4 regions of the Allorhizobium ampelinum S4 genome follow, and region 3 is predicted to be linked to each of the others. Evidence: riboswitches for the same ligand, from Rfam matches in the RefSeq annotation. Region 3 holds a riboswitch; each other region holds the start of a gene.

Region 1 (7,463 bases), on a different replicon from region 3:
AGTCCTTGGTTTCCTGCCGCTGCTCCTCGCTTAAGGGCTCGAGACCACGCTGAAACTTGTAGCCGATGTAATAGCCATGTACAGCCTCGTCGCGGATGATGAGACGGATCATGTCTGCCGTGTTGGTGAGCCTGGCGCGGCTCGACCAAAACATCGGCAGATAGAAGCCGGAGTAAAACAGGAAGCTTTCCAGGAACACACTGGCGATCTTGCGTTTCAGCGGGTCAGGATTGCGGTAGTGTTCGAGGATCAGCGCCGACTTCTTTTGCAGAAACTCGTTTTCTTCGGACCAGCGATAGGCATCATCCACGTCGGATGTCGAACACAGGGTCGAAAAGATCGAGGAATAGGAACGGGCATGCACCGCTTCCATGAACGAAATGTTCGAATAGACCGCCTCCTCATGCGGCGTGATGGAATCCTCCATCAATGTTGGCGCACCGATGCTCGTCTGTATGGTATCGAGCAGGGTCAGCCCCGTGAAGACGCGGATGGTCAACTGTTGTTCTTCCGGCTTCAACGCCGCCCAGGATGGAATGTCGTTTGACAACGGCACCTTCTCCGGCAGCCAGAAATTACCGGTCAGCCTGTTCCAGACCTCCAGGTCCTTGTCGTCGTTGATGCGGTTCCAGTTGATCGCTCGCACCGGCTTGGTTTGCGTCGGGGTGTTGGTCTTCATCTGTATGTTCATGTGATATCTCGATCTCACAGCGCGCAGGATACGCAGCCCTGCACTTGCGTGCCGGCCAGCGCCATCTGGCGAAGGCGAATGTAATAGATGGTCTTGATGCCCTTCTTCCAGGCGTAGATCTGTGCCCGATTGATGTCGCGGGTCGTTGCGGTGTCACGGAAGAACAGCGTCAGCGAAAGACCTTGATCCACATGCTGGGTGGCGGCCGCATAAGTGTCTATGATCTTCTCGGGTCCGATCTCATAGGCGTCCTGATAGTAATCAAGGTTATCATTGCTCATGAAGGCGGCCGGATAGTAGACGCGGCCGATCTTGCCTTCCTTGCGGATCTCGATCTTCGAGACGATCGGATGGATCGAGGAGGTCGAATGGTTGATGTAGGAGATCGACCCCGTCGGTGGCACAGCCTGAAGGTTCTGGTTATAAAGGCCGGACGCCATCACCACCTCTTTCAGCGCCAACCAGTCTTCCTGTGTCGGGATTGAGATTCCGGCCGTTTCGAATAGTTCTGCGACGCGCCTGGTCGCTGGAAGCCATTCGGTTTGCGTATACTTGTCGAAATACTCGCCGGATGCATATTTCGAGTTCTCGAAGCCCTTGAAGCTCGTGCCGCGCTCGGCAGCAATCCGGTTCGAGGCACGGATGGCGTGATAGGTCACCGTGTAGAAATACATGTTGGTGAAATCGATGCCCTCTTCCGATCCGTAGAAGATGCGCTCGCGTGCGAGATAGCCGTGCAGGTTCATCTGGCCAAGGCCGATCGCATGGCTGTCATCATTTCCCTTCTCGATCGATGGAACCGAAGAGATATGGCTCATGTCGGACACGGCGGTCAGCGCCCGGATCGCGGTCTCAATGGTCCTGCCGAAGTCCGAGGAATCCATCACGGCTGCGATGTTCAAGGACCCGAGATTGCAGGAGATGTCCTTACCCATGGTCTTGTAGGACAGGTCGTCATTATAAGTGCTGACGTCGCTCACCTGTAGGATTTCCGAGCAGAGATTGCTCATCGAAATGCGTCCGGCTATCGGGTTGGCGCGGTTCACCGTGTCCTCAAACATGATGTACGGATAGCCGCTCTCGAACTGGATTTCGGCGAGCACCTGGAAGAAATCACGCGCCTTGATCTTCTTCTTACGAATGCGGCTGTCGGCGACCATCTCGCGGTATTTTTCCGTGACTGAGATTTCGGAAAAAGCGACGCCGTAGACACGCTCCACGTCGTAGGGTGAGAACAGATACATATCCTCATTGTTCTTCGCCAATTCAAAGGTGATGTCGGGGATCACCACACCGAGTGACAGCGTCTTGATCCTAATCTTCTCGTCGGCGTTTTCACGCTTGGTATCGAGGAAGCGCATGATATCGGGATGATGGGCATTCAGGTAGACAGCCCCTGCCCCCTGGCGCGCACCGAGCTGGTTGGCATAGGAAAAACTGTCCTCCAGTAACTTCATCACCGGGATGACGCCCGAGGACTGGTTCTCGATCTGCTTGATCGGTGCACCAGCCTCGCGGATATTGGTCAGGGATAACGCCACCCCACCCCCACGCTTGGAAAGTTGCAATGCCGAGTTGATGCCACGGGCGATGCTTTCCATATTGTCTTCCATGCGCAGCAGGAAGCAGGAGACCAGTTCGCCGCGTTGCTTCTTGCCGGCATTGAGAAAGGTCGGCGTCGCCGGCTGGAAGCGACCGGAGATAATCTCATCGACCATGTCCCGCGCCAAAGCCTCATTGCCCTGCGCCAGCGTCAATGCCACCATGCAGATCCGGTCTTCGTAGCGCTCCAGATAGCGCTTTCCGTCGAAGGTCTTCAGCGTGTAGCTAGTGTAATATTTGAAGGCGCCGAGAAAGGTCGGAAAGCGAAACTTCTTCACATAGGCATGATCGAAAAGATCGCGGACGAAGTTGAACGCATACTGGTCCAACACCGCTTGCTCATAGTAGCCTTCGTCCACGAGGTAATCGAGCTTCTCCCGTAGATTATGGAAGAAGACGGTGTTCTGGTTGACGTGCTGCAAGAAATACTGTTTTGCCGCCAGAGCGTCCTTATCGAGTTGGATTTTACCATCCTCATCGTAGAGGTTTAACATCGCGTTCAGCGCGTGATAATCCAGCGCCTGTTCGTCCGCCTTCAAAGGGCGCTCGAAAGTTGTGACATCCAAAATCGTTCCATCCCATATTTGACATTGGCGACATCTTCGTCCGTGCCGAGCAGTTCGAACCTGTAAAGGTACGGCACTCGACATTTCTGTGAGATCACGTCGCCGGCGAGACAGAACGTCTCGCCGAAATTACTATTGCCCGCGGCGATCACGCCCCGGAGATGAGAGCGGTTGTCCGCATCATTGAGGAAGCGGATGACCTGTTTTGGAACGGCCCCTTTGCCATCGTCACCCGAATAGGTTGGGACGATTAGAACGTAAGGTTCAGTGATCGACGGATTGCCGCTCCGCGGGCTGACGGGGATACGTGACGCGCGCAAACCAAGCTTGCCGACAAAGCGATGGGTGTTTTCCGAGGCACTGGAAAAATAGACAATCAGCCCCATCGCCAGACACTTACGCCAACGCGTTGATCATGTCGGGACGAAAACCCGCCCAATGGGTATCGCCAGCGATGACGACGGGAACCTGCCGATAGCCAAGACCTTGAACCTTGGCATAGGCGTCCTCATCGACGGAAATGTCGACGATGTGGTAGTCGAGGCCCTGACGATCGAGCGCGCGGGTGGTTGCGCTGCACTGGACGCAGGCAGGTTTGCTGTAAACGGTGATGGTCATCATATCCTCGTTGGGTTTTGATTTTTGGCCGCAGAAAGGCCTCCGAAGACGTCGTTGCCGACGCTCGTTTCTAGACATTGAGTGGGAGAATGACAGCAGCTCAGACGCTCTTCAGCGACCGTCTTCGTTTAAACGCCGGACCGTTACAGGAAAAATCACGCATGCCTTCACCCCGAAGTGTTTTGACGGATTGTCGGCAAGGAAACGCTGACAAGCGACATCATATCGCTTGCCGTCACGCGACCTTCCGCGCACCCCGCCCGTGGACGTTTTCGTTTGAGGCAGGTCTCCTGGCTCGCGGGTCGTTGCATCCATCCTCGCCTTCCCGAAACATGATGTTTCAGTGGCTTTCACTGGATAAATGCTCGCCGCTTACAGTTGCGGGGGCAGCTTCGGCATTGCCCGACCATCTCTGGTCCGGCGCACCGCATTCCCGTCTTAGCTTTCGATTCGTACTGAGAATCGAAAGAACCTCGAACACTAAATATGGTATACGAGGCTGAAATTTCGTCAACAACTATACCGCCGAACGGATAGCTCTCCCCAGGAAAAATGCAGTCGCTTTTCAACCGCACGACACGATCGTTGAAACTCATGGCCGAAGGCCGCGATCTGCATGATCGTGCGCTTCAGTTGTCGTGCGATGCCGAAAAAATCGAACAGGTGCGAAAGCCGGACGGGTGGAGCCGTCGAGCACCTTGCAAATTGCGGCGTCGCTGCCGAACGGTTTGCACATAATCGCGCCAGCACTGCCGCGGTTTCGCGAACTGCATCCCAAAGTGACGATTGATCTGCGTTAGAGAGGCCAGCGTCTATTCATTCGCAAGCGGAAGGTCTTGAAAAGATATAAACTATCGAGGGGCGGATACCCTTCGTCTTTCGGACTGGGCCTGTCGGACTGGGCCTCAATCCATTGGCTGACTGGAATGAGAGGGGGTGCTATGGGCGGGGATCACGCTCGAATTCATAAAACTTCGTACTTGCGCGCCAGACGTTTGGTGCCTAAAATTGGATAATGTCTGATCATTCGTCTCAACGGTTGTCGCCGTCAAATATCCCAATGGATGCGCTAAGCGAAGTTCTACAGGACTTTCGCTTGAGTGGGGTCAATTATGGGCGCTGCGAACTGCGGCATCCGTGGAGCATCGCCTTGCCGCACCAGCAGCTGCTTCGATTCCACTTTGTCAGCCAAGGTCCATGCTGGATTCATACCGAAGCCCAAGGGTGGCAGGAATTGAATGATGGGGATCTGGTGCTACTGCCGCAAGGTATCGCACATCGGTTGGCAAGCGCGCCGGATGTTGAAGGCGACTCGCTCAAAAGCTGTCAGATAAAAAGGTTGAGCAACAAGGTTTGCGAGTTGGTGCGGGAAGGAACGGGGGCGACCAGCACTCTTTTCTGCGGTTCCATGGCTTTGAGCGCATATGCCCTTGATCCTTTGATCGCCTTGATGCCGCCAATCATCAAGGGCTGCGATGTCGCTGGCAATGACCCGGTTATTGGCCCCCTGCTGGCGGCTATGACGGCAGAGGCTTCGCAGCCTCAGATGGGCAGCGCGACGATCCTGTCGCGTATGGCTGACTTGCTCGTTGCGCGGCTTATCCGCTGTTGGGTCAATTGCAGCGGAGCCGCAACCACCGGCTGGCTCGCCGCCATCCGCGACCCTCATCTTGGTCGTGTATTGGCCGCCATGCACCGCGATCCGGGCCATAACTGGACGCTTGAAAGCCTTGCCGGTGTGGCGGGCCAATCGCGCTCGATTTTTGCCGAACGCTTCAGCGCTATTTTAGGAGAAGGCGCGGCACGCTATCTCGCCCGCCTGCGCATGCAGCTTGCCCGTGAGTTGTTGGGGCAAGGTGGCATGTCGGTTGCCGAGGTTGCATCTCGCCTGGGCTATGAATCTGAGGCGTCTTTCGCCCGCGCTTTCAAACGGATTACCACGCTCTCCCCGGGCGTTGTGCGCCGCACAGTTTCCGGACGAACGGACATGGTTTTCGGATTTTAAGCTACATATAATCCCAAATCTTTCGTCTATGAAGTGCTTCTGGATTCAGGAGATACGTCAATGACGGACAGAACATCACAATTTAACAGCGCAGCTATAGACCTCGATACCGCTGAGCCGGTTGCGTGGAGCCCTGCCACCTGGTTTGCCGTCCTTTCGATGGCGGCCACCAGTTTTGCGCTGGTGTCGGCTGAGTTCCTGCCAGCAGGCTTGCTGACGCCTATGGCCCGTGATCTTGGGATCAGCGAGGGAACAGCCGGACAGGTCGTGACTGCCACGGCTTTCGTGGGCGCCATCACGGCCCTGTTGAGCAATGTCCTGATCGGCAGATTAAACCGCAAGACAGTACTGGTCGGCCTCAGTGGCTTGGCAATCGGCTCCAATATTCTTGCAGCGGTGGCGACGGACTTTTGGCTATTGATGCTCGGTCGGGCAGGCCTCGGCATTGCCCTCAGCGGCTTCTGGGCGCTTTCGGTTGCCGTCGTCGCCAGGTTGGTTGGGGCCAATGCAACAGGACGGGGCATGGCGATCGTCACGCTCGGCGTCTCACTCGCAACGATAGCCGCGCCATCGATAGGCGCTTTGATCAGCGATTGGCTGGGCTGGCGCAGCGCCATGTCGATGACCGCGGGACTTGCTGCAATTGCCATGTTGCTACAGGTAATCTGCTTGCCGACGCTGCCTGCAAGCACAAGCAACAGTCTCTCTGATGTTTTCCGGCTGACGCGGCGGCGTGGCGTTCAACTTGGAATGTTGGCCATCCTTTTGTTGATGACGGGACATTTTGCCGGCTCGGTTTATGTCCGTCCTTTCCTTGAACAGGTGACCCTGCTTGAAACCGGACCGATTGCCCTGACACTTCTCGGGTTTGGCGTTGCCTCGGTGATCGGTAACGTTGCGGGTGGCCGGATGGCGGACGCCAGTATTCATATGGCACTCGCTGTCACCGCCGCGCTGATGGCATCTGCGGCGCTCGCCTTGGTGCTTTGGGGCAGTTATGTCGGCGTTGCCTTCAGCCTGGTAACGCTTTGGGGCTTTGCCTTCGGCATGGCACCCGTGGTGCTGCCGACCAACCTATCGCGCAGCGCACCTGACGCCCTGGAGGCAGCGGGCAGCCTGATGGTCGTGTCTTTCCAGGTCGCGATCACGATTGGCGCGGTTGTCGGCGGCTATGTCGTCGATCATTATGGCGCTGCGGGACCCTTGACCCTGACAGCCGCCCTGGCCGCATTGACTGTTGTCTTGGCGCTGACGCAACCGCGCAGCTGATCTTCCCTTTCGGGTCAGCCGCTGTTTCAGCTTTGAGCCTCGACGTGAACATGAACAACCAGTTGATGCTCCACGACGAGATCAGCGAAGCTGCTGCCCCCTTATGGGGGCAGTCGTCAAAACGGCAGACAGCATGAACGTCAAGATATCTGAGCAACTGTGATAGCCGTCAGATGGCTGAATCGATAATTTTGCAGATGCCTGTACGCACAACGTCCTTGCTGGTGAGTTGACCGGGCTGGATATCAAAGACAGCATCGACCCTGACGCCTGCCCCTTTCTGACGCGCGACAACCCGCAGGGTCTGAATCCGGCCACTCCCACTGGTTTCCTGGAAAGCGTCAATAGACGACAATTCCTTGTTGACCTTTATGCCGGAAAAGCCTTCCGCCGCCACGGCCTGAGCCAGCTTTTTCAGAACAACCGCGGAATTGGCTTTGGGGTATTCCTGCCACGAGCGATAGCTTAATGCGGTGACCATGGGGACGCCGCTCACTTTGAAATTATTCTCGCACGATGCCGCTTGCGCAAGTGCCGTGGCGTTAAAAAGCAAGGCTGCGGCAATGATCGTAACTTTCATTTTTCCTCCTCGCGGCGGACCATAATCGACCTAACGCATATTCGTTTTGATATTGAAGAAAGGCCGTTAATGCCCCCAGTTAGGCATGCAATCAACGCAAACGGCCCGCCAAACCATGGGTAGGGCGAGCGC
Region 2 (7,463 bases), on a different replicon from region 3:
TTCCTGAAAAAGCGATAATTCCTTGTCTGCCAAGGGCGGTGATGGACGCTATCTTTATCCCCTTTTGCCTATCCGTAAGTCAGCGATGAAAATTTCACTAAATGACCGCCGTTCGCGGAACAGAAACGGCCGATTTCACGTTAGAGGGGTGGTCAATGGGAGATAAACGATGAAGCCATCCGACAAAGAGTGGATCGAAAAGCGAGCCTATAGCCTTTGGGAAGAAGAGGGCAAGCCACACGGGAAGGACGATGCCCATTGGCAACAGGCCCATCGTGAATTTTACGAACTTTCGCAATCTGCGCAAAAGGCCAAGGCAGGCGCGCTCAAGCGCGCGAGCCAGGCCGCCAAAACGCAAACTGCTAAGGCTCCAACGACCAAGGCTCAGGCCGCCAAGACCAGACAAAGTCCAGAAGCTGAGATGGCCGATGCGCCCCAAGATCCAAAGCCTGCCGCAGCGACGAAACGCAAGCGAAAGATAATCTGATGGCACCTGTTTTTTCAGACCGGCAGGACATGGCGACCGCTGCGGCTGGAATCCGCTGCCTTCCGCAACGCATGCAGAAAGGCAATGTCATCGATCAGAGTCTGCGATCGCTCTCCGTAACCTCGGAAATTTTTCCACTCGTTAAAACTGGTGGTCTCGGTGATGTCACGGGCGCTCTTCCAAAGGCGCTCGCCAGTTTTGGTGTAGCCACCCGGACGTTGATTCCAGGCTATAGCAATGTCCGCAGATTGATCCGGGACCAACCGCCGCTGTTGGTTTTCGAAGACCTTCTTGGCGAATCCGCCGCGCTCTATGCCGCAAGCATTCATGGTCTCGACCTTTTCATACTCGATGCGCCGCAATTGTTCGACCGTCCGGGTGGCCCTTATGTGGACGAAAACGGCCTTGACCATGCCGACAATTGGAAGCGATTTGCGGTCCTGTCTCTGGCCGCCGCCGAAATTGCCGCTGGCAGCCTGCCGGGCTGGGTTCCCGATGTCGTTCACACTCATGACTGGCAAACTGCTCTGACCTCCGTCTATTTGCGGCACATGGATTGCACAACGCCTGTGGTCTTGACCATTCACAATCTGGCCTTCCAGGGCCAGTTCAATGCTGCCCTGCTGCCCTCCATCGGACTGCCGCCAAGCGTGATGTCGACGGACTGCATGGAGTATTATGGGGATATCAGCTACCTGAAGGGTGGTCTGATGACGTCGAGCATGATCACCGCCGTCAGCCCGACTTATGCCCGGGAAATCCTTTCGCCACGCTTTGGCATGGGGCTTGAGGGCGTTCTCAGGCAGCGCAAGGACAAGCTGCGCGGTATCGTCAACGGGATCGATCCGGAAATCTGGAACCCGGCTACCGATCCGCATCTGTTCTCCCGTTTTGATCAGAAAACCATCGGCCTCAAACGGTTGAACAAGGTGGACTTACAAAACCAGTTTGGCCTGGACAATGATGATGGTCCACTGTTTGCCGCCATTACCCGTATTACATGGCAAAAAGGCATGGATATGCTGGCAGAGGCCGCCAGCGAGATCATTGATGGCGGCGGTAAGCTGATCGTGCTCGGTCAGGGGGATCGCGCGCTGGAACAGGCGCTGATCGAGACTGCACAGCGCTTTCCTGGCCGGATGGCCGTCAAGATCGGCTATGACGAGGAAACCGCGCATCGCATTCACGGTGGCGCCGATTCCATCATTCAGCCATCGCGTTTCGAACCCTGCGGCCTGACCCAGCTTTATGCCCTGCGCTACGGCTGCGTACCGGTGGTGTCACGCACTGGTGGGCTGGCGGAAACCATTATCGATGCCAATGACGCAGCAATGTCTGCCAAGGCAGCGACCGGTTTCCAGTTCGACCAGATCACCACCGACGGCCTGCGCCACGCGCTTCGCCGTGCGTTGGACGCCTATGCCGTACCCCGCCATTGGCGGCGGTTGCAGCTTCAAGCCATGCGGGCGCATTACAGCTGGGAGCGCAGCGCCGAACAATATGCTGCTCTTTATAATGCGGTCACCCATCGCCGTACTCCGGCGCGGACCAAGCCGGCTCGGAGCCTGCATTCATGACGGACGCAACCCCGGAAACCATGCGGGGGCGTATCAACGCCCACCGCGAATTGCTGATTTCACTCCTGACAGCAAGCCTGCAAGGACCTGAGGCCTTCAAGGATTTGATCCGTAGTCTCGAACAGGAGAGCCAGCTTAGCGACGGCCAGGAAGATCCTGGCGCTGTTCCAAACCGGGCGCTTTCAGAAGCGGTTGCCAAGGCGCGAGAAACTCGCGACATTCTTCAGGCAGCCAAGGCCCGCGCGGCAGACACACGCACAGAACCGCTCTCCTGAAGCAGAAGAGCAGGCCTTCCGGATGACTAACTTTCCATCACAAGATCGAATTGCCTGGTAAAACAGCGGATAAAAGCTTGCCGCTGAGCGCCAAGCTTTTATGGTTGGCGGGTGTTTATTGTCAAAGGTGCCCCATGACCGTTTCCCCCAATACATCCGCCGCGCTTTGGTCGATTGTCGATACCAAGACGCCTGACTTTATCGCCTTGAGCGACCGGATCTGGGGCATGCCGGAAACCTGTTATATGGAAGAATCGTCCGTTGCCGAGCATGTCGCCATGCTGAAGGCGGAGGGATTTCGTGTCAGCGAACAATTGGCCGGCATACCCACAGCTGTGATGGGCGAAGCAGGGGAGGGCGGTCCTATCATAGCGTTTCTCGGCGAATATGATGCCCTGTCCGGGCTCAGCCAGGAAGCCGGCGTCGCTGAACATAAGCCGATTGCCGCAGGCGGCAACGGCCATGGCTGCGGCCACAACCTACTCGGCTCCGCGGCTCTCCTGGCCGCCGCTTCCCTGAAAGACTGGTTGAAAGAAAAGGACTTGCCTGGACGTGTGCGCTATTATGGTTGCCCAGCCGAAGAGGGTGGAGCCGCCAAGGCCTTCATGGTCAGGGCAGGGGCCTTTGAAGGCGTCGATATCGCCATCAGTTGGCATCCAAACTCCTTCGCGGGCGTGCAGCGCACCACCTCGCTTGCCAATTCCCGTGTCGATTTCACTTTCAGGGGGAGGGCGGCCCATGCCGGATCAAACCCCGATCTGGGGCGGAGCGCTCTCGATGCGGTGGAACTGATGAGTGTCGGCGTCAATTATATGCGCGAACACATGCCATCCGATTGCCGCGTACACGCCGCTATTCTCGATGCGGGTGGCATTTCACCCAATGTCGTCCAGGCCTATGCCAAGGTCCGCTATCTGATCCGCGCCCCTGAGCTACAAGGCATGAAGACCCTCGTGGAACGGGTGAAGAAAATTGGCGAGGGTGCGGCATTGATGACCGAAACCCGACTGGAAACACAGGTGATCAGCGCCGTTTCCAACGTGCTGACCAATGGTCCGCTAATGGCGGCCATGCAGGAGGCCTGGGAAGAACTCGGCCCACCACCCTTCGATGCGGCGGACCGGGCTTTCGCCGAAACAATCCGCGCCGTCTTGACGCCGGAAGAAAAGTCGGCACCCTGGCGTTTTGAAGGCCTGCCGGAGCGCGATATCCCGCTTGCCGATTTCATTCTGCCCGCCCATGACCGCACGCCGCTGCTGACCGGGTCAACCGATGTCGGCGATGTCAGCTGGGTGGTGCCAACCGTGCAGGCCGATGGGCCGACCTGCGCCATCGGCACACCGTTCCACACCTGGCAATTGGTGACGCAGGGGAAAAGCCCTCTGGCTCACAAGGGCATGGTGGCTGCGGCAAAGGTCATGGCCGCCACAGGCCGCGCCGCCTTCGAAAGCGAACAGTTACGCGAAGCGGCACGTGCTGATCTGGTCGCCCGTCGCAAGGGCCAACCCTATCAAAGTCCCTTGCCCGCCGACGCAGAACCGCCAATCGTGGAAATGGGTGGCCGTAAGTAAGAGGCCGTATCCAGGGTCACTTTCAACGGTCTGCCTCCTTAAACCGTAAAGCTTGGTCCGGATTTGTTCGGCTTGGCACCAAGCCAACCGAACAAATCCACATTCTTTAGCTTGACCCATTTTATGTAACGTTATAACAAAACCACACTATCGATATAGTTTGAAAACGGACTTGTGCGGAACCGCAACCCATGTCAGTGATAGATCCAAATGGTGCTGTGGCCTTGCAAAGAAGGCTGCGGCTGAAAAGGGAATACGGTGAGGCTTACCCAACAGGGACCGAAACCGTGGCTGCCCCCGCAACTGTGAGCGGCGAGTGGGCCTGCACGATGCCACTGGCGATAAGCCGGGAAGGCGCAGGCCAACAGCGACCCGCAAGCCAGGAGACCTGCCATTTAGATGTTCAACCGCAACGGACGGGGTGTTCCGATGGCAGCGATAAGACTTCAGGTCCGCCGAGAGGCGTGGCCATCCGTTCCTTGTTCAGACGATCCGGCCCGAGGCGCGGCACGCCTGATGTCCGGTCAACGGATGCAGGCTCCTGCATGAGCTGTGACGGTCATGGTGCCTCGCTTGAGGTGAGGGGGCTCAGCTATGGGCCAACTGGCGCGCGATCGCTGATAAAAAATATCGATTTTACGCTTACCGCTGGTGAGCGCCTGGCCATTCTCGGCCCGAATGGGGCGGGTAAGACAACTCTGCTGCGCTGCCTTTATCGTGCGGTGCGCCCGGGTGAGGGCAGGGTGCTACTGGACGGGCAGGATGTGTGGACAATCGATCCGCGGACGGTCGCCCGCCGGATCGCCGTCGTAGTCCAGGAAATGCCAGCAGATTTCCCTTTTACCGTCGAAGATATCGTCATGATGGGCCGAATTCCCTGGCAGAAACGCGCCTGGAAAAGGTCGCAAAGCACCGGAGACGACAAAGCCAGAGCGCTGCATGCCATGGATCACCTCCATGTCACCGATCTGGCGCGACGTGATTTTGCAACTTTGTCAGGCGGCGAAAAGCAACGCGTTCTCGTCGCCAGGGCGCTGGCGCAAGATCCGCAATTGCTCATTCTGGATGAGCCATCCAACCATCTCGACATTCGTAACCAGTTGGAAATTCTCGATCTGCTGCGCGGTCTCGGCATTACCATCGTGACGACGCTGCATGACATCAATCTTGCCGCAGGCTTTGCCACAAGAGCAATAATTCTGAAGGACGGGCAGATGATTGCCGAGGGCTGTCCGCGCGATGTCCTGACCGCAGACCATCTCTCCGCGGCCTTCACCGTTCAAACTCATGTCCACAGCCTGGATGGCGGCGCCACCCGCAATTTTTCCTTCGCGCTCAGTGCCTGATCCGCAACCCATTGGACCATACATGAAAAACGCTCTTCTCATTTTCACACTCTCAACCTTTCTTGCCGCAGTCAGCCTCACCGCAGCCACAGCAGAACCCGTTACCGTCAAGAGCTGTAACCGTCAGGTTACCTTTGATACAGCCCCGCAACGCGCCGTCTCCAATGACGTCAACCTGACCGAAATGATGCTGGCGCTGAAATTACAGGACCATATGGTCGGCTATACCGGGGTCTCCGGCTGGAAGACACTGGATGAGAAACTGCGCGAGGGTGTCAGCCAACTGCCGGAACTATCGCCGAAATATCCGAGCAAGGAAGTCCTGCTCAATGCCAATGCGGATTTCTATTTCGCCGGCTGGAACTATGGCATGAAGGTCGGCGGCGAGGTGACACCGGACACCCTCAGCCCATTGGGCATCAAGGTCTATGAACTGACGGAAAGCTGCATTCACATCATGGCCAAGGCCAAGCCGACCATGGACGATATGTTCATCGATCTCATCAACTTGGGCCGGATATTCCGGGTCGAAGACAGGGCAGAGGCATTGGTTGCAGGCTATCGCCAGCAATTGGCAAAAATCCAGGCCAAAATCAGTCCAACAGACAAGCCTGCAACCGTTTTTGTCTATGATTCCGGTGAACAGAAGCCGTTCACATCAGGTCGCTTCGGCATTCCGACCGCAATGATCGAGGCGGCTGGCGGCGTCAATATCATGGATGACGTGCAGAAAAGCTGGACGGAAGTCTCCTGGGAACCGGTGATCGAGCGGAATCCGCAGGTGATCATCATCGTCAACTATGGCGAAGTGACCGCTCAACAGAAGATCGATTACATGAAGCATAACCCGGCCTTCCAGAATATCGACGCCGTGAAAAATGATCGTTTCGTTGTGCTTGACTATGTCGAGGCAACTCCGGGACCGCGCAATGTCGATGCCATCGCCCGGCTGGCCCAAGCCTTTCATCCGCAAAGTCTGTAAGCATTGACTTTCATTAAACGCTTATCTGTGCCGATCCTGCTGGTTCTGACGATTATCGTCGTCGTCAGTGCCGGCATTTCGCTGGGTGCTGCTCCCATTCCTGTTGCCACCGTCTGGAAGATACTTGCCAATCATCTCGTTCCGGGCAGTTTTGCGGTGGATTGGCCAGCGGGACGGGTGAGCATTGTTTGGGATGTTCGATTTCCACGGGTGCTGCTCGGTGGACTTGTCGGGGCTGGGCTGGCGCTAACCGGGGCGGTCCTGCAACCCGCGACCCGCAATCCGCTCGCCGATCCGCATCTGCTCGGCGTCTCCTCCGGCGCCGCCTTTGGTGCAATCCTCGCTTTGCTGCATACCGGCATGGTCTTCGGACTGCTGACCGTGCCGCTTTTCGCATTTGGCGGGGCACTACTGGCCACCGCCACGGTGGGACTGGTGGCCGGATTGACCCGCAGCCTTCAGGCCGACCGGCTGGTGCTGTCGGGCGTGATTGTCGGATTTTTCTTTACCGGGCTCGGCAACCTCCTGGTCTTTCTCGGAGATCCCCGCGCCACCCAAACCGTAACCTTCTGGATGCTCGGTGGGCTTGGCCTTGCCCAATGGCAACACCTGATTTACCCCGCCGCTGTGCTTGCCGCCGGACTTTGTTATCTCCTACCCAATGCCCGTTTGCTGAATGCCTTGGCGATGGGCGATGAGACGGCGGCAACCCTGGGCGTGCCTGTCGCCCGGTTTCGCATGATGTTATTTGTGATCTCTGCACTCATCACCGGGACAATGGTCGCATTTTCAGGTGCCATCGGCTTTGTCGGCCTGATGGTTCCCCATATGGTGCGCGCACTGGCGGGATCAGACAATGTCCGTGTCCTGCCGCTCTCGGCGCTGACGGGCGCATTGGTGCTGATCCTCGCCGATCTCGTGGCAAGACTGGCCGTTGCACCGGAGGACATGCCGATTGGCATCGTCACAGGTCTTGCCGGATGCCTTGCCTTTCTCTGGATCATGCGCAAGACCCGTTCTGGTGCTTAGAAGCGCAGACTAAGCGGAAAGTGCCTTGGACAATTGGTGTATATGCGCCGCGCCAATGCCGCAGCAACCGCCAATCATCGTTGCACCCGCGTCAGCCCAATCGCAGGCAAAGCGGCAATAGGCATCATCAGTCAGGTCGGCGCGGGTCTCATGCAGTCCCTCATTTGCTGCGGCCTCACCCTGCTCACCTTCAAAA
Region 3 (7,463 bases):
CAGACTGGCATCGCCGCCCTGGCCCCCTTGGCTCTGCCCTTGTCCACGCGGCACCCGCGCCAAGGCCACGACCAGATCGGTCAGCAACCGGCCTTGCGGTGCCTGCCCGAAAATATGCAGGCCGTCGCGGATCTGCATTTCCTTGAGGTCGCAGAGATAGGCGTCGAGCTTGGTCAGCTTGACCTCCTCCGCCTCACCACCGGCAATACCTGCATCCTCATCCAGACCGATATCGGCGACCAGATCGAGGATCTGGGTTTTCAACAGGGTAACCCGGCGCGGATCACCGCCCATCGCCTGGTAATATTCATCGACCAGCGCTTCCAGATCCTTCAGCGAGCCATAACTTTCCGCCCTAGTCAGCGGCGGGGTCAGATGGTCGATAATGACGGCGCTCGCCCGGCGCTTGGCCTGCGTACCCTCACCGGGATCGTTGACGATGAAGGGATAGAGATGCGGCACCGGACCCAGCACCGCTTCGGGATAACAGCTCTCGCTCAGCGCCAGTGCCTTGCCCGGCAACCATTCCAGATTGCCGTGCTTGCCCATATGAATGATGGCGTGAACGCCAAATCTCTGGCGGAGAAATGCGTAGAAGGCGAAATAGCCGTGGGGCGGCACCAGATCCGGCGAATGATAGCTGTCCTTCGGATCGATATTATAGCCCCGCGCTGGCTGAATGCCGACCATCACCTTGCCAAACCGCAGCAGCGGCAGCGCGAAACCATCCCCGGCAAAAAACGGATCGGCCTGCGGCTCCCCCCATCTGTCGCTAATCTCCCGCCTGATCTTGTCAGGCAGGCTCCCGAAAAACCGCTGGTAATCGGCAAGTGGCAGGGTCTCGCGGATCACCCTGCCCTTCACCGCTGCATTGGTGACACCTGCCATCAGTGTCGTCATCAGCGCATCAGAGTTGGCGGGCAGGATGCCGGTGTCGTAGCCCTCGGCTTTGAGGGCCTTCAACACTTCAAGGCTGGCGGCAGGGGTATCCAGCCCGACACCATTGCCAAGGCGCCCATCCCGGTTGGGATAGTTGGCCACGATCAGGGCGACCTGCCGTTCTGGCGCAGGTGTGTGCCTCAGCCGCGCCCAATTGGCAGCCAGGCTGGCGACGAAGGCCATGCGGCCCGGGTCCGGCGCATGGCTGACCAGTGTGGTTTCCACCCGCGCATCGTAGCGGGCAGCGGATTTGAAGGACACGGCGCGGGTCAGCACCCGCCCGTCCACCTCCGGCAGCGCGACATTCATGGCGAGATCGCGGGCGCTCAGCCCTTGCATCGAGGCTTCCCAGACGGAGCGTGGCGACGAGGAAAACAGCGCCTGCAACACCACCGCGCCGTGCTCGTCCAGCACGGTCGAGGGCGCATCGGCACCCGGAACGGACACGGCAAAGCCTGTCGTGTTGACCGCCACATCCGGTGCGGCCTGCTTAAAAATCATCCGCAGCGTCTCAACGCAGACAGCATCTTTCAGACTGGCGACAAACACCGGCAAGACCCGCAGGCCCTGCGCTTGCAACGCCTCGATCATCGCCTCAACCGGCGCGGTCTCGCCGCTCTGGACGAGGGCGCGGTAAAAGCACAGGGCAGCAATCGGCCCCTCACCTGCAAGCGCCTGCCATGCCGGAACGTCGATCGCCCCTCGCCCTGGCCACCACAGCCCGGCTTTCAGCAGCGGCAAAGCCTCCTGCGGTTTCGGTGCATTGGTCAGCAGCGCTTGCGCAAAAGCCACGAAATGGCTGGCATTACTATCGCCGCCTTCGATCAGATAGGCCCAAAGCGCCGATAGATCCGAGGCATCCAGGTTTGAAAAAGCCTCCAGCCCGGCATCCGGCTTGTCGTCGCCGGGCAGGACGGCAATTTTGATCCCATGGCGGCGGGCGCAGGCGTGCAGCGCTTCCAGCGCATAATGAAAATAGCTGGCCCCACCCAAAGCCTTGACCACAATCAGTTTCGCATGGCGGGCGGTGCGCTCGATATAGGTATCGACCGACATCGGATGTTTCAGCGCCATCAGGCTGGCGAGCCGCCATGTCGCGGTCTCGGATTGCCGCGCCAGCGCCGCCGCGATGGCGGACAGCTCGGTATCGGCGGCGGACAGAAACAGGATATCCCCCGGCGTCTGGCCAAGGTCTATCGCGTCATCCCCGTCGCTGATCGAGCCTTGCTGGGCAAGCAGAAGATGCATGGCTTACGCCGCCGCCCGGATGGCATCGGCAATCGCCGATTGGTCGAGATCATGCAGGCCGATCACCACTAGCCGCGTCGCCCGCTGTTCGCCGGAGGCCCAGGGCCGGTCGTAATATTGGTCGATGCGGTTGCCGACCGCCTGCACCACAAGCCGCATCGGCTTGCCCGGCACATCGACGAAGCCTTTCAGCCGCAGCACGTCATGCGCTTCGATCACGGTCTTCAAGCCATCGACAAAACGGTCCGGCTCGCGCACCTGCGGCAGATCGACGACGAAACTATCAAATTCGTCGTGGTCGTGATGATGGTCATGGTCCTCACCGCTGGCATGCAGCGCCTCATGCTCCAGCTCGTGATGGGACTTGCGATTATCGATATCGGCTTCCGAACCCGCTCCAATGCCAAGCAGCACCATAACAGGCACATCGCCATTCTTCGCCTCGATCAGGGTCGGCTTGCGGGACATCCGGGCGGTCACATCGCTCCGCACTTTGGCAAGACCATCGGCATCAAGCAGGTCGGTCTTGTTGAGCACGATCAGATCGGCGCAGGTCAATTGGTCCTCGAACAGCTCCTCGATCGGGCTTTCGTGATCGAGACTGTCATCAGCGGCGCGCTGGGCGTCGATCCGGTCATGGTCGTCAGCAAACCGGCCAGCGGCGACAGCAGCGCTATCGACCACCGTCACAACACCATCCACGGTCACGCGGGTGCGGATATCCGGCCAGTTGAAGGCGGCCACCAGCGGCTGGGGCAAGGCAAGGCCGGAGGTTTCTATGACGATATGGTCGGGCAGCACATCCCGTGCCAGCAGCTTTTGCATGGTCGGCACGAAATCATCGGCAACCGTGCAGCAGATACAGCCATTGGTCAGTTCGATAATGTCGTCCTCGGTGCAGGTCTCGGCGCCGCAGCCTTTCAGCACTTCGCCATCCACACCCAGATCACCAAACTCGTTTATGATCAGCGCGATTTTCTTGCCACCCGCATTCATCAGCATATTGCGGATGATCGTCGTTTTGCCCGCTCCGAGAAAACCGGTGATAACAGTGACGGGAATTTTCTGTTGCAACATTGTTCAGCCTTTCATTTTCAGGGGCAGGCCAGCCGCGACGAAGTAAACCTCGTCAGCGCTTGCCGCGATCAGTTGATGAAGCCGTCCGGCATGGTCACGGAAATGGCGCGCCATGCGGTTTTCCGGCACAATGCCAAGGCCGACTTCATTGGAAACAAGCACGATGGAGGCGGAAAGGCGGGGCAGCAGATCCGCAAGGGCTTGCGCCTCAGCAGCCATGTCGCGCCCCTCCTCCATCATCAGATTCGTGACCCAGAGCGTCAGGCAGTCAACCAAGATGACCCGGCCCGGCGCATCGATAAACTTCAGCCGACCCACCAGCGCCAGTGGCTCTTCATGCGTCACCCAGAGCGGACCACGATCCTGCTGGTGCTGGTCGATCCGGGCGCGCATTTCCTCGTCCCAGGCCCGCCCGGTTGCCAGATAATGACGCTCCAGGCCGGTCTCGGCACAAAGCTGTTCTGCAAAATGCGACTTGCCGGACCGCGCGCCTCCGAGAACGAAGACACGTTTCGAAACTGTGTCTGCCATGGCGTCAGTTTCCACCCGTAGGCGGCGTGTAGAGCCCGCTGGAGCGCGGCACGAAGCCCGGCCATGCGGATGGGGCTGCATCGGCAGCATATGGCGCAGACGTCCGCACATCCGACCTTGGCTGCGACAGCGCCCCGCCAAAGGTGGAATTGGAACCGGACGGTGCGTGGAATTGTTGCTCAGCGGGCCGCTGAGAAGGACCAGAAGGCGCATGACGGGAAAACGGCAGCAACGCAAAAACCAGCGCCGCCAGCACAAGCAGAGCTAAGGCGGCACCTATGCTGCGTGATGACACGAGCGTCATCATGACCTGCCTCCGTTAGGCGCAGGCGGCATACTGCAAAACGGCCAAAAGACCGTGGAGCGGAGGCTGGAAGGCCCGCGATCAATCTGTTGCGCCACGACAACCTCCGTGCTGGCGTCGGGGATCTCTCCCCCAATTGGGCGTAAAGCCCGTCACGGACGGCAGGTCTCCTGGCTCACAGCGTCAAACCGGTACCATAACGGCACCCGTTCGCAGATTTCCCTCACCTTCCCGGAGGTCATAGCAAAAGCGAAAAGGCGGACGATTCGTAGATAAAGAGGCGTCCAACCCCGGCAGATCGCTTTGCCACTCCAGTGGCTTTTCCGGTCCGTCCGCTCACCGCACCGGCCACACCACGCGGCCCGCCATGCAAGGATCGTCAAAACCGGATGGAAAACCCTCGCTGTTCTACAGTCGCGGGGTCGGCTGCGTTTGGCATGCCCTGTCTGGGTCCACGCCTTCGCATTCCCTTTTGCTTTCCAGCCTCAATCTCTTCAGGCCGAAAACCATCCACCTTTAGGGTTAGCAGAATGAGGCTTTAAGTCAATCTGCAAGCCATGAGCCAATACCCGCTATAGCTTTGGCGCGGTCAGGGAAAACAGCGAGCGTATCCGGGCTGAAATTTCTTCCGCCAGGCTTTCAGGGCCAAGCGTCTGGTCATTGGTAATGGTCAGCACCTTGAACGCGCCCTGAGCGACCACATCACCGGTTTCAACCGAGGCAGCACTGACTTTGACCTCGGCCTCGTTATGCTGCTTGTCCAGCCCAAGCCCACTCGCCATCGCCTCGACCCTGACCGTCAGAATCACCCGTGGCAGAACCTCGCTGCGCACCGTAGCGGCGACGGCAGCCGACAGACGCCGCTCCACACCCTGAACCAGAACCAACGGCACTTTTGGACCAGCCAGTACGGTGACCGCACGAATATCATAGTAGAACTTCTTCCGATCTGATTGAAACAGTCCTGCCATGCACCCGGCAAGCGCCATGCAGATCGATAGAAAGGCAAGAACGCGCAAATACCGCAGCAAGGTCATACTCCGCACAAAGATATGGCACGGACCATCAAAGCCAGAGCTTGCCGCAAGCTTACGCTATAAGTCCGCAACGGAGATAGACGTGATGACGGCGTTTTGACGAATTATGCCGCCTTTTGCTGGCCACAAAGCAGGGAATGTTGCGCAAAAGAAAATATCCGCTGGATTCTTGTTAAACAAAGCCATTATGGGACCGTCTTGCGCCTGAAGGTCGGCGATTCCACACCCTCGGACCGGTGAGAATTTCACTCGAAAAAGGCGTGTTTTGAGCGTCCCAAGATCACGCTCAAATCTTAGCCGAAGCACAATTAATAGCCATGAATCTGCACAAACGCATAGCAGTCGCCCATTTATTGCACTGCCATAAAGACCTTCCCCGATGTATAAGCATGTCAACAGCTGAGGCGGGAGAGACCGCCGGATCAGCAACCAAGATCTCGAGGAAACGTCATGAACCCGATCCGCATTGCAAAAAACTGGATTAGCTATCGCCGCACTCTGTCCGAGCTGGGCGGCCTGTCCAACCAGACCCTGTCCGACATCGGCATCACCCGTTACGACATCCGTCACATTGCCAACCGTTCGTTCCGTTAATCGGATCCGGTTTTAAAGTTGAAATTGACTGTATGAACGGCGCTTTTGGCGCCGTTTTCTATTTCTGGATCTCCAAACCAAGCTCGCATCTCCAAAGTGCAATTTGATCGGTTGAAGATTGGAAGCGGCGGCAAGGCGTGATAAGCAGCCGCCATGACAGACAACAACACCTATTTCCCTATTCACATCATTGGCGGCGGGCTGGCTGGCTCCGAAGCCGCCTGGCAGATCGCCGAGGCGGGCGTGCCGGTCATTCTTCATGAGATGCGCGGCCTTCGCGGTACCGACGCCCATAAGACCGATAGCCTGGCCGAGCTTGTCTGCTCCAATTCCTTCCGCTCCGATGATGCCACCGCCAATGCGGTCGGGGTTATCCATGCGGAAATGCGGCTGGCCGGCTCGTTGATCATAGCCTGCGCCGACCGTCATCAGGTACCGGCAGGCGGCGCGCTTGCCGTTGACAGAGATGGCTTTGCCGAAGCTGTGACGCAGGCGCTGCATGCCCACCCGCTGGTAACCGTGGTGCGCGAGGAAATCACCGGCCTGCCGCCACGCGATTGGGATCTCAGCATTATCGCCAGCGGACCGCTGACATCACCGGCGCTGGCCGAGGCCATCCGCTCGGAAACCGGCGAGGATGCCCTTGCCTTTTTCGACGCCATCGCCCCCATCGTCCACCGCGACAGCATCAATATGGATATCTGCTGGTATCAATCGCGCTATGACAAGGTGGGGCCAGGCGGTACGGGCAAGGATTACATCAACTGCCCACTGGATGAGGCCCAGTATAACGCCTTCGTTGATGCATTGATTGCCGGTGACGCGGTCGGCTTCAAAGAATGGGAAGGCACCCCCTATTTCGACGGCTGCCTGCCCATCGAAGTCATGGCGGAACGCGGGCGTGAAACCCTGCGCCACGGGCCGATGAAGCCGATGGGGCTGACAAATTCCCATAATCCGACCGTGAAAGCCTATGCTGTCGTGCAGCTGCGCCAGGATAATGCGCTGGGCACGCTCTATAATATGGTCGGTTTTCAGACCAAGCTGCGCTACGGTGCCCAAGCCGAGATTTTCCGGATGATCCCCGGTCTGGAAAACGCCGAATTCGCCCGGTTGGGTGGCCTGCACCGCAATACCTATATCCATTCGCCCGTGCTGCTGGATCAATCCCTCTCCCTAAAGAGCAGACCGGGCCTGCGCTTTGCCGGGCAGATCACCGGCTGCGAAGGCTATGTCGAGAGCGCCTCCATCGGCCTTCTGGCCGGTCGCTTTGCTGCTGCCGAGCGCAAGGGCGAGGCCTTCAGTCCACCGCCTGTGACAACGGCGCTCGGTGCGCTGCTCAACCATATTACCGGTGGCCATATCGTTTCCAACGACGAGCCCGGTAAAAAGTCTTTCCAGCCGATGAACATCAATTTCGGCCTGTTTCCGGATCTGGAGCCGGGCTCCATCGTCAAGCCCGAGGGCGTGAAGCGATTCCGGGGCAAGGACAAGACTGTCATGAAGCGCCAGTTGATCGCCATCCGCGCCTTGGCCCATTGCCGGGAATGGTTGGGCCTGCCGCCGCACATCCCACAGCCGGTTGAGCAACTGGAAGACGCGGGCCTGTAATTTCAAGGCCCGACAATCTCAATGGACCTGATGGACCTGATGGACCTGATGGACCTGATGGACCATCCTACTCACGAGGACGTCTTGTCAAATCTGTCTTCCGCCGGTTCCAAATCGTTCGG
Region 4 (7,463 bases), 510 kb from region 3:
CATGACGCAGCGTCAACTCCCTCTCCAGCGCGGCCAGGCTTTCTGGGCGTTGACGGCGATCGGTGATCGCCTTGGCCTCCTCCAGCCCCTGCTTCAGCCGCTGGCGAAACGCATCGTCATAGGTGACCGCCAGAAACGGCCCCCGCTCTACCACCGTCTCGCCATCCGTGGTGACAAGGGCAACATCGATACCGTCCATGGAAGTGCCACTCATCAGGCCGATTGCTTGCAGCGTTTTGGTCACGACTCGATGTTCCTTTTGCGGGCGATCAGAAAGAGCGTCATTGATGGCTGAAATTGATGCACTTTTCAAAAAACAATGATAAAGCCGCCTCGAATTCCAAATTCACAAGACCAAAGTCCGATACCAGAAGGCGTGACGATCATGTCCAAGTTCAAGTCCGATTTCCTCCGTACAATGCATGAGCGCGGTTTTATTCATCAGATTTCCGATGAAACCGGCCTCGATGATCTGTTGTCCAAGGAAACCGTGACCGCCTATATCGGCTATGATCCCACGGCATCGTCTCTGCATGCGGGTTCGCTCATTCAGATCATGATGTTGCACTGGTTTCAGGCAACGGGCCATCAGCCGATTTCCCTGATGGGTGGCGGCACTGGCATGGTGGGCGATCCATCCTTCAAGGAAGAAGCCCGTCAATTGATGACCGTGGACAAAATCGAGGACAATATTGCCTCGATCAAGCGCTGCTTCGCGCATTACCTCGATTACGACAACGGCCCCAAGGGCGGCGCGTTGATGCTGAACAATGCCGAATGGCTGCGTGGGCTGAATTACCTTGAATTCCTGCGCGATGTGGGCCGCCATTTCTCGGTCAACCGCATGCTGTCGTTTGATAGCGTCAAGACCCGCCTGGACCGCGAACAGTCCTTGTCCTTCCTGGAATTCAACTACATGATTCTCCAGGCCTACGATTATGTCGAGCTGAACAAGCGTTACGGCTGCCGCCTGCAAATGGGTGGCTCTGACCAATGGGGCAATATCATCAACGGTATTGACCTTGGCCACCGCATGGGCACACCACAGCTCTACGCGCTGACCTCGCCGCTGTTGACAACATCCTCCGGTGCCAAGATGGGCAAATCGGCCACGGGCGCTGTGTGGCTGAATGCCGACCTGCTTTCGGCCTATGATTTCTGGCAATATTGGCGCAACACGGAAGATGCTGACGTCAGCCGCTTCCTGAAACTCTACACAACGCTGCCAATGGATGAGATTGCCAAGCTGTCTGCGCTGGGCGGTGCGGAAATCAACGAGGTCAAGAAAATCCTCGCCACCGAAATCACCGCCATCCTGCATGGCCGTGCAGCCGCCGAAGAAGCAGCTGAAACCGCCCGCAAAACCTTTGAAGAAGGCGCACTGGCCGACAACCTGCCATCCATCGAGGTTGCTAGCGCCGAGCTTGAATCCGGCATCGGCCTTCTGGCCCTGATCGTCAAAGCCGGCCTCGCCGCCTCCAACGGCGAAGCCCGCCGCCATGTGCAAGGCGGAGCCGTGAAGATCAATGATCAGAGCGTGTCAGATGAGCGCATGAGCATTGGGGCGGGTGAAGTGACGGCGGATGGGGTTATCAAGCTGTCACTGGGCAAGAAGAAGCATATTCTGGTGCGGCCTGTTTGATGTGAGAGGCCCTCTTGTGCCTTATTGGTCCAGAGGGCTTCCATTGTTCTGCAATGTGATGGAATTTCGGAGAAAATACTATCAAAGCAGTCGTTGCTGATCATTCACCGTTGCGCCGCGCTCCAACATCAAAAGCCACTTTTTGGTATCAAGACCGCCAACAAATCCGGTCAGACTTCCGTTTGAACCAATAACCCTATGACATGGAATGACAATTGGGAGTGGATTGGCTCCATTTGCAGCCCCGACTGCGCGACTCGCCGATAAGCGGCCTATGCGGCGTGCCAACTCGCCATAACTGATTGTTACGCCGAACGGAATCCTTGCCAGTTCCTGCCACACTTCCAGTTGAAAATTGGTACCTTTCAGATCAAGCCGCAGATCAAACTCCTGCCTTGTCCCGTTAAGATACGCCTGCAACTGATCTTTCGCGTCATGGAATGCTGCATCATCAAACACCCATTCCGGTTTGGGCTTAATGGTACCCTTCCCGCTTGGAAAACCAATACGAGATAGTCGGTAACCATCACCAGCCAGGAGAAGGCTTCCTATCGGACTATCCATAAAAGTATAGCGAACATCCTTCATTGGCCCTTTACCCCATACCCTTTGCCCCGCAATCGAAACAAACGACCGTCTATTGATAGCAGGCCCAGAAAAATCAAAGCCATGCCTGTGAAATGGTTGATCAGCAATATTTCTCCCAGAAACATTTTTCCCAAAACTATGGCACTCACCGGAATGAGCAAAGTCACCAGCGAACTGTTAATCGCGCCGCCCACGGCGAGAATATGAAAAAAGATAATATACGCCAGCGCGGTGGACAGCAGCCCCAAGCCCAGAAGCGCTGCGATGACGCCGCCGCTCGGCGCTGCCAAGTGCCAAGGCGCGTCCACAAAGGCAACGATTGGTATCATCATAAGGGTCGTCGCCGTCGTCTGGCCAAAGGCACTTGTCGTTGGCGTAATTCCCATGCGCCGAAACCGGCGGCCAAAAACACCTGCAAACCCGTAGGATAGAGCAGCCCCAAGGCAGGCAAACAGGGCCAGCAACGAAAGCTCGTGTGATGACAGGCCATTGCCCGACATCAGCACCAGAACACCCATGAAGCCAAAGAGGATGCCTGCGACCTTATTGTGTGCCAGCCGTTCTTCTTTAGTCAGGAAATGCGCCACAACAATCGAAAAGATTGGCGTCGTTGCATTCAGGATCGAAGCAAGGCCGCTGGCAATCTGCGTTTGCCCCCAAAAGAGAAGGCTGAACGGAATCAAATTGTTCAACAGCCCCATACCGAAGAAAGCCAACCAGATTTTCGTGGCTGTTGGAATGGCCTGTCGCGTTACCCGCAGATAGACATACAAAGCCAAGGCCGCAATTGCCACACGCGCAAAAACGACAGTAAACGGCGGCAGTTCAGAAAGGGCAATCTTTGAAAAGAAGAAAGAACCGCCCCACAGAACGGATAGAAACAAAAGGAGAGCCCAGTCTGAAAGGCCCATGGATTCGGTTTTCTGCATGTAAAGATCCTGTCGTGATGCAACAGGGTAAATCTATCCGATCTCACGACCCTTACTCGCCGGAATCGGACTCCGTCCTTTTATGGGTATCCAGACTACTATAATATCCAGCCATGAGTTTGGATATTTCCATATGCGAGCAAGCGTGGCTGGCACGTAACCCTGATTTCGACGGACGATTTTTCATCGGCGTTCGAACCACAGGGGTGTATTGCCGTTGCGTGTGCCCCGTGCGCCTTCCCTATCGCTGCAACGTCGAATTCCTGCCAAGTGCAACCGCGGCTGAACTGGCGGGCTATAGGCCCTGTTTGCGCTGTCGGCCGGAAACCGCGCCATTTTGTCCTGCCTGGAAAGGAAGTGCGACGATTGTGGAAAGGGCCGCCAGACTTATAAGAGACGAAGGAGCCCTAGATGCACGAGAAGCAACAGTAGAAATGCTTGCCGAGTGCGTCGGAGTCGGCGCACGACATCTTACCCGCCTGTTCCAGAAACATCTTGGAGCAAGCCCTATTCAGGTGGCTAAAACAGCCCGCGTGCAACGCGCAAAACGCCTCATCACCGAAACGGACCTGCCGATCACTGACATCGCTCTACAATCCGGCTTCACAAGCCTCAGACGCTTTAATGCAGTTTTTCAGGAGGTCTATAAGCGCCCGCCAACAGCCATCAAACGAGCATCTCGGGTGCAAAATTCATAGAGGTTTTGCGCTCATTCAAACTTTCTTGGGGCGTTCATCACTACATCCTCATCGCATTCGATATTACAAAATGCCCGTCATCCGGCACCTTGCCACCCCTCATCAAACACCAAATCTTCGAGAGCCAGCCGCTTGCGCCAGCCTTTTACCTGCAATTCCGGCTCATCATAAAGCTCGGCCACCTTGCCCAAGCACAGCCACCCCACAATCTCAATCCGCTCTGGAATATTGAGAATAGCCCGCAAATCGGCATCGTGGAAAATGCTGACCCAGCCGACGCCGATGCCTTCTGCGCGGGCAGCGAGCCAGAGGTTTTGGATGGCGCAGACGGTGGAATAGCTGTCCATACGGGGGTTGTGGGTTCGGCCTAGCACCACGGGGCCTGCGCGGTCGGGATCGCAGGTGACGCAGATGCCAAGGGGGGCTTTTAAGATGCCCTCAAGCTTCAGATTGCGGTAGAGCGTGGCTTTTTCGCCTTTAAACAGGTGTGCTGCCTCGTCATTGGCCTTGGAGAAGGCTTGCCAGACGGCTTGTCGCCGTGCTGCGTCGCGCACCAGCACGAAGTTCCAGGGCTGCATGAAGCCAACGGAGGGGGCGTGGTGGGCGGCGGTGAGGATGCGCCAGAGCGTGTCATTGTCGATTGGGTCGGGCAGAAATTCATCGCGCACGTCGCGGCGGGTCATGATGGCCCGGTAGACGGCGGCGCGTTCTTCGGCAGAAAAAGCTCCGGCAGACACCAGAGCATCGTTCACTAAGTCTTGCATCGTTTGGTCCCCAACAATGCGCCCTACGCGATCCCTTGCGAATCGCGCTCAAGCAAAACGCACCTGCCGTCCGCGCAGATGGCGTCTATCATGTCAGGCCGGTCTTCTGACTGGGTTTCATTTGGTTGCCGCACCTTCCCGGTTTTCACCAGTGGCAAAAGCAACAACCATCCACCTCACAGCGTTGGGCACGTTGCGGAATTTCACCGCATTCCCGATTCTCCCGCAAACATGGGGGCACCTGACAGAGGGCTGGTAATGATAGACTGCGGCGATGCTTAGGCGGTCGCCGGAAAATATCGCACATAGGCGAATTCCTGACCGTCCGGCGACCAGCTTGGCACATTGATCGTCCCCTGCCCGCCAAATAGTTCGAACAGGGTTTCAACATTGCCGCCGTCCATGTCCATCAGGCGCATGCGCACATGGAGATCGCGTGGGTGGTCGAACACATCGGCGTCATAGGAAATGAACACCAACTTGCGGTTATTGGGGCATGGATGCGGAAACCAGTCGCCCTGCCCGTCATCGGTCAGGCGCTGCACATCCCTGCCATCCGGGCGAATACGCCAGATCTGCATCGTGCCGCTGCGGCTGGAGTTAAAATAAATCCATTCCCCATCCGCCGACCAGTCCGGCCCATCATTGCGGCCTTCGCCATGGGTAAGGCGCTGCTCGTCGCTGCCATCAACCGAGATCGTATAGATGTCGAAGACCTGGTCACGGATACCGCAATAGCAGACCCGTTGGCCATCCGGCGACCAGCCATGCCAGTAGGAGGGCAGGTTTTCGGTGATCTGGATCGGCGTGCCGCCTTTGGCTGGCAGGATGTAGAGGCAGGTTTTGCCGTGCTCCACCTTGTCGCAGATCGCCAGCCATTGGCCATCCGGCGAAAGCCCGTGGTCATTGTTGCATTGGGTGGCAAAGCCGGTGTCGATCTTTTCCGGCACCGACTGCCCGACCAGAGGCAGGCGATACATCAACCCGTCATCATTGAAGATCAGGAACTGGCCATCTCGCGACCAGTTCGGCGCCTCCACCAGCCGTTCCGTTTGCCAGACAATACGGCTCTGCCGGGTCTCGATGTTGTAGATCTCCACAGAGCTTCGCATCAGCACTCTACCTATCTCGGAACCGATTGGTGATCGGATAGCGCCGGTCGCGGCCAAAGTTCTTCTTGGTAATCTTCACGCCCGGAGCTGACTGGCGGCGCTTGTATTCGGCCAGATAAAGCAGATGTTCAACACGATGCACAGTGGCGATATCATGGCCACGGCCCAAAATCTCGTCCACCGACATTTCCTTTTCCACCAGGCATTCCAAGATGTCATCCAGCACCGGATAGGGCGGCAGACTGTCCTGGTCCTTCTGGTCGGGGCGCAGTTCTGCGGATGGCGCCTTGGCGATGATGTTGGCCGGAATGACCTCCCCCGCAGGTCCCAACGCACCCACTGGCACATGCGCATTGCGCCAGGCAGACAGCGCATAGACCTGCATCTTGTAGAGGTCCTTGATGGGATTGAAGCCGCCGTTCATGTCGCCATAGAGCGTCGCATAGCCCACCGACATTTCCGACTTATTGCCCGTCGTCACCACCATCGAGCCGAACTTGTTCGATACCGCCATCAGGATGGTGCCACGGGTGCGGCTTTGCAGGTTTTCCTCGGTAATGCCGCTTTCCGTGCCTTCAAACATATCGGCGAGGCTGGCAAGGAAGCCCTCCACCGGCTCTGAAATCGGCACGATGTCATAATGGCAGCCAAGCGCCTTGGCGCAATCGGCAGCATCCTTGAAGCTTTCCTCGGATGTGTAGCGATAGGGCAGCATGATGGTGCGCACCCGCTCATGCCCCAGGGCATCCACAGCCATTGCCGCACAAATCGCCGAATCGATGCCACCGGACAGGCCGAGAACCACGCTCTTGAAGCCGTTTTTGTTCACGTAATCGCGAAAGCCCAACATGCAGGCCCGGTAATCCGCCTCTTCGCCTTCGGGGATAGCTGAGACCTCGCCGGGCGCACAGCGCCAGCCATCGGCTTCCCGCGTCCAGGTGGTCAGCACGATGCTTTCCTCGAACTGCGGCATCTGGAAAGCCAGCGTCTTGTCGGCATTGAAGCAGAAGCTGGCACCATCAAACACCAGTTCGTCCTGGCCGCCAACCTGATTGGCGAAGACCAGCGGCAAGCCGCTTTCGATCACCTGGCGCAGAACGACCTGATACCGAACCTCAAGCTTGCCGTGATAATAGGGCGACCCATTGGGAACCAGCAGAATTTCCGCACCGCTTTCGGCCAGCGTCTCGCAAACGCCGAGATCGTTCCAGATTTCCTCGCAGATCGGAACGCCCAGCCGGACACCCCGGAAGTTCACCGGTCCCGGCATATCGCCTTCGACAAACACCCGCTTCTCATCAAATTCGCCGTAATTGGGCAGGTCGATCTTGTCGCGCAGACCGAGGATTTTGCCGCCGTCGATGATCGCCACCGAATTGTGTCGGCCTTTATCGCCCTGGCGGGGAAAGCCGATGATGACGCCCGGCCCGCCATCGGCGGTATCGGCGGCCAGTTCCTCCACAGCCGCCTTGCAGGCCTGAAGAAAGGCGGGTTTCAGCACCAAATCTTCCGGCGGATAGCCGGAAATGAACAGCTCGGACAGCAACAGAAGATCAGCCCCCAGCGAGGCCGCCTTGGCGCGGGCGGTGCGGGCAAGGCTGAGATTGCCAACCACATCGCCCACGGTCGGATTGAACTGAGCCACGGCAATGCGCAGCGTTTCGGGTCTTTGGACTATGTCGCTCATGGCTCAAGGTTTAACCCGGCCGTCGGTGGACTGCAACGGCCCA

Evidence for each region. A riboswitch is a leader RNA that binds a small molecule or an ion and turns the genes downstream of it on or off. The one in region 3 is predicted to bind cobalamin.
Region 1: linked by a shared signal. The riboswitch ahead of nrdH (glutaredoxin-like protein NrdH) and the one ahead of AVI_RS10420 (hypothetical protein) in region 3 are both predicted to bind cobalamin.
Region 2: linked by a shared signal. The riboswitch ahead of AVI_RS17485 (ABC transporter ATP-binding protein) and the one ahead of AVI_RS10420 (hypothetical protein) in region 3 are both predicted to bind cobalamin.
Region 4: linked by a shared signal. The riboswitch ahead of bluB (5,6-dimethylbenzimidazole synthase) and the one ahead of AVI_RS10420 (hypothetical protein) in region 3 are both predicted to bind cobalamin.

Annotation. Positions count from the first base shown of each region.
Region 1 is NC_011981.1:356,020-363,482, reverse strand. Features, by position in the region: gene nrdF (class 1b ribonucleoside-diphosphate reductase subunit beta) at 1-691, opposite strand, end outside; gene nrdE (class 1b ribonucleoside-diphosphate reductase subunit alpha) at 706-2,832, opposite strand; gene nrdI (class Ib ribonucleoside-diphosphate reductase assembly flavoprotein NrdI) at 2,829-3,245, opposite strand; gene nrdH (glutaredoxin-like protein NrdH) at 3,256-3,477, opposite strand; cobalamin riboswitch at 3,741-3,968, opposite strand; partial or broken gene AVI_RS31645 (LysR family transcriptional regulator) at 4,036-4,274, shown strand; gene AVI_RS27265 (AraC family transcriptional regulator) at 4,493-5,482, shown strand; gene AVI_RS27260 (MFS transporter) at 5,543-6,751, shown strand; gene AVI_RS27255 (hypothetical protein) at 6,921-7,331, opposite strand.
Region 2 is NC_011988.1:15,648-23,110, reverse strand. Features, by position in the region: gene AVI_RS17505 (DUF2934 domain-containing protein) at 170-487, shown strand; gene glgA (glycogen synthase GlgA) at 589-2,064, shown strand; gene AVI_RS17495 (hypothetical protein) at 2,061-2,339, shown strand; gene AVI_RS17490 (amidohydrolase) at 2,474-3,910, shown strand; cobalamin riboswitch at 4,105-4,320, shown strand; gene AVI_RS17485 (ABC transporter ATP-binding protein) at 4,456-5,256, shown strand; gene AVI_RS17480 (ABC transporter substrate-binding protein) at 5,279-6,238, shown strand; gene AVI_RS17475 (FecCD family ABC transporter permease) at 6,242-7,267, shown strand; gene AVI_RS17470 (homocysteine S-methyltransferase family protein) at 7,277-7,463, opposite strand, start outside.
Region 3 is NC_011989.1:2,188,659-2,196,121, forward strand. Features, by position in the region: gene cobN (cobaltochelatase subunit CobN) at 1-2,187, opposite strand, end outside; gene cobW (cobalamin biosynthesis protein CobW) at 2,191-3,264, opposite strand; gene cobU (bifunctional adenosylcobinamide kinase/adenosylcobinamide-phosphate guanylyltransferase) at 3,268-3,795, opposite strand; gene AVI_RS10420 (hypothetical protein) at 3,800-4,102, opposite strand; cobalamin riboswitch at 4,243-4,625, opposite strand; gene AVI_RS10425 (hypothetical protein) at 4,672-5,136, opposite strand; gene AVI_RS29565 (DUF1127 domain-containing protein) at 5,587-5,730, shown strand; gene trmFO (methylenetetrahydrofolate--tRNA-(uracil(54)-C(5))-methyltransferase (FADH(2)-oxidizing) TrmFO) at 5,884-7,341, shown strand; gene AVI_RS10435 (hypothetical protein) at 7,413-7,463, opposite strand, start outside.
Region 4 is NC_011989.1:1,674,540-1,682,002, reverse strand. Features, by position in the region: partial or broken gene AVI_RS08005 (anhydro-N-acetylmuramic acid kinase) at 1-244, opposite strand, end outside; gene tyrS (tyrosine--tRNA ligase) at 386-1,642, shown strand; gene AVI_RS07995 (methylated-DNA--[protein]-cysteine S-methyltransferase) at 1,724-2,230, opposite strand; gene AVI_RS07990 (DMT family transporter) at 2,227-3,159, opposite strand; gene AVI_RS29540 (bifunctional transcriptional activator/DNA repair enzyme AdaA) at 3,273-3,857, shown strand; gene bluB (5,6-dimethylbenzimidazole synthase) at 3,935-4,621, opposite strand; cobalamin riboswitch at 4,701-4,881, opposite strand; gene AVI_RS07980 (TolB family protein) at 4,900-5,733, opposite strand; gene AVI_RS07975 (NAD+ synthase) at 5,741-7,420, opposite strand.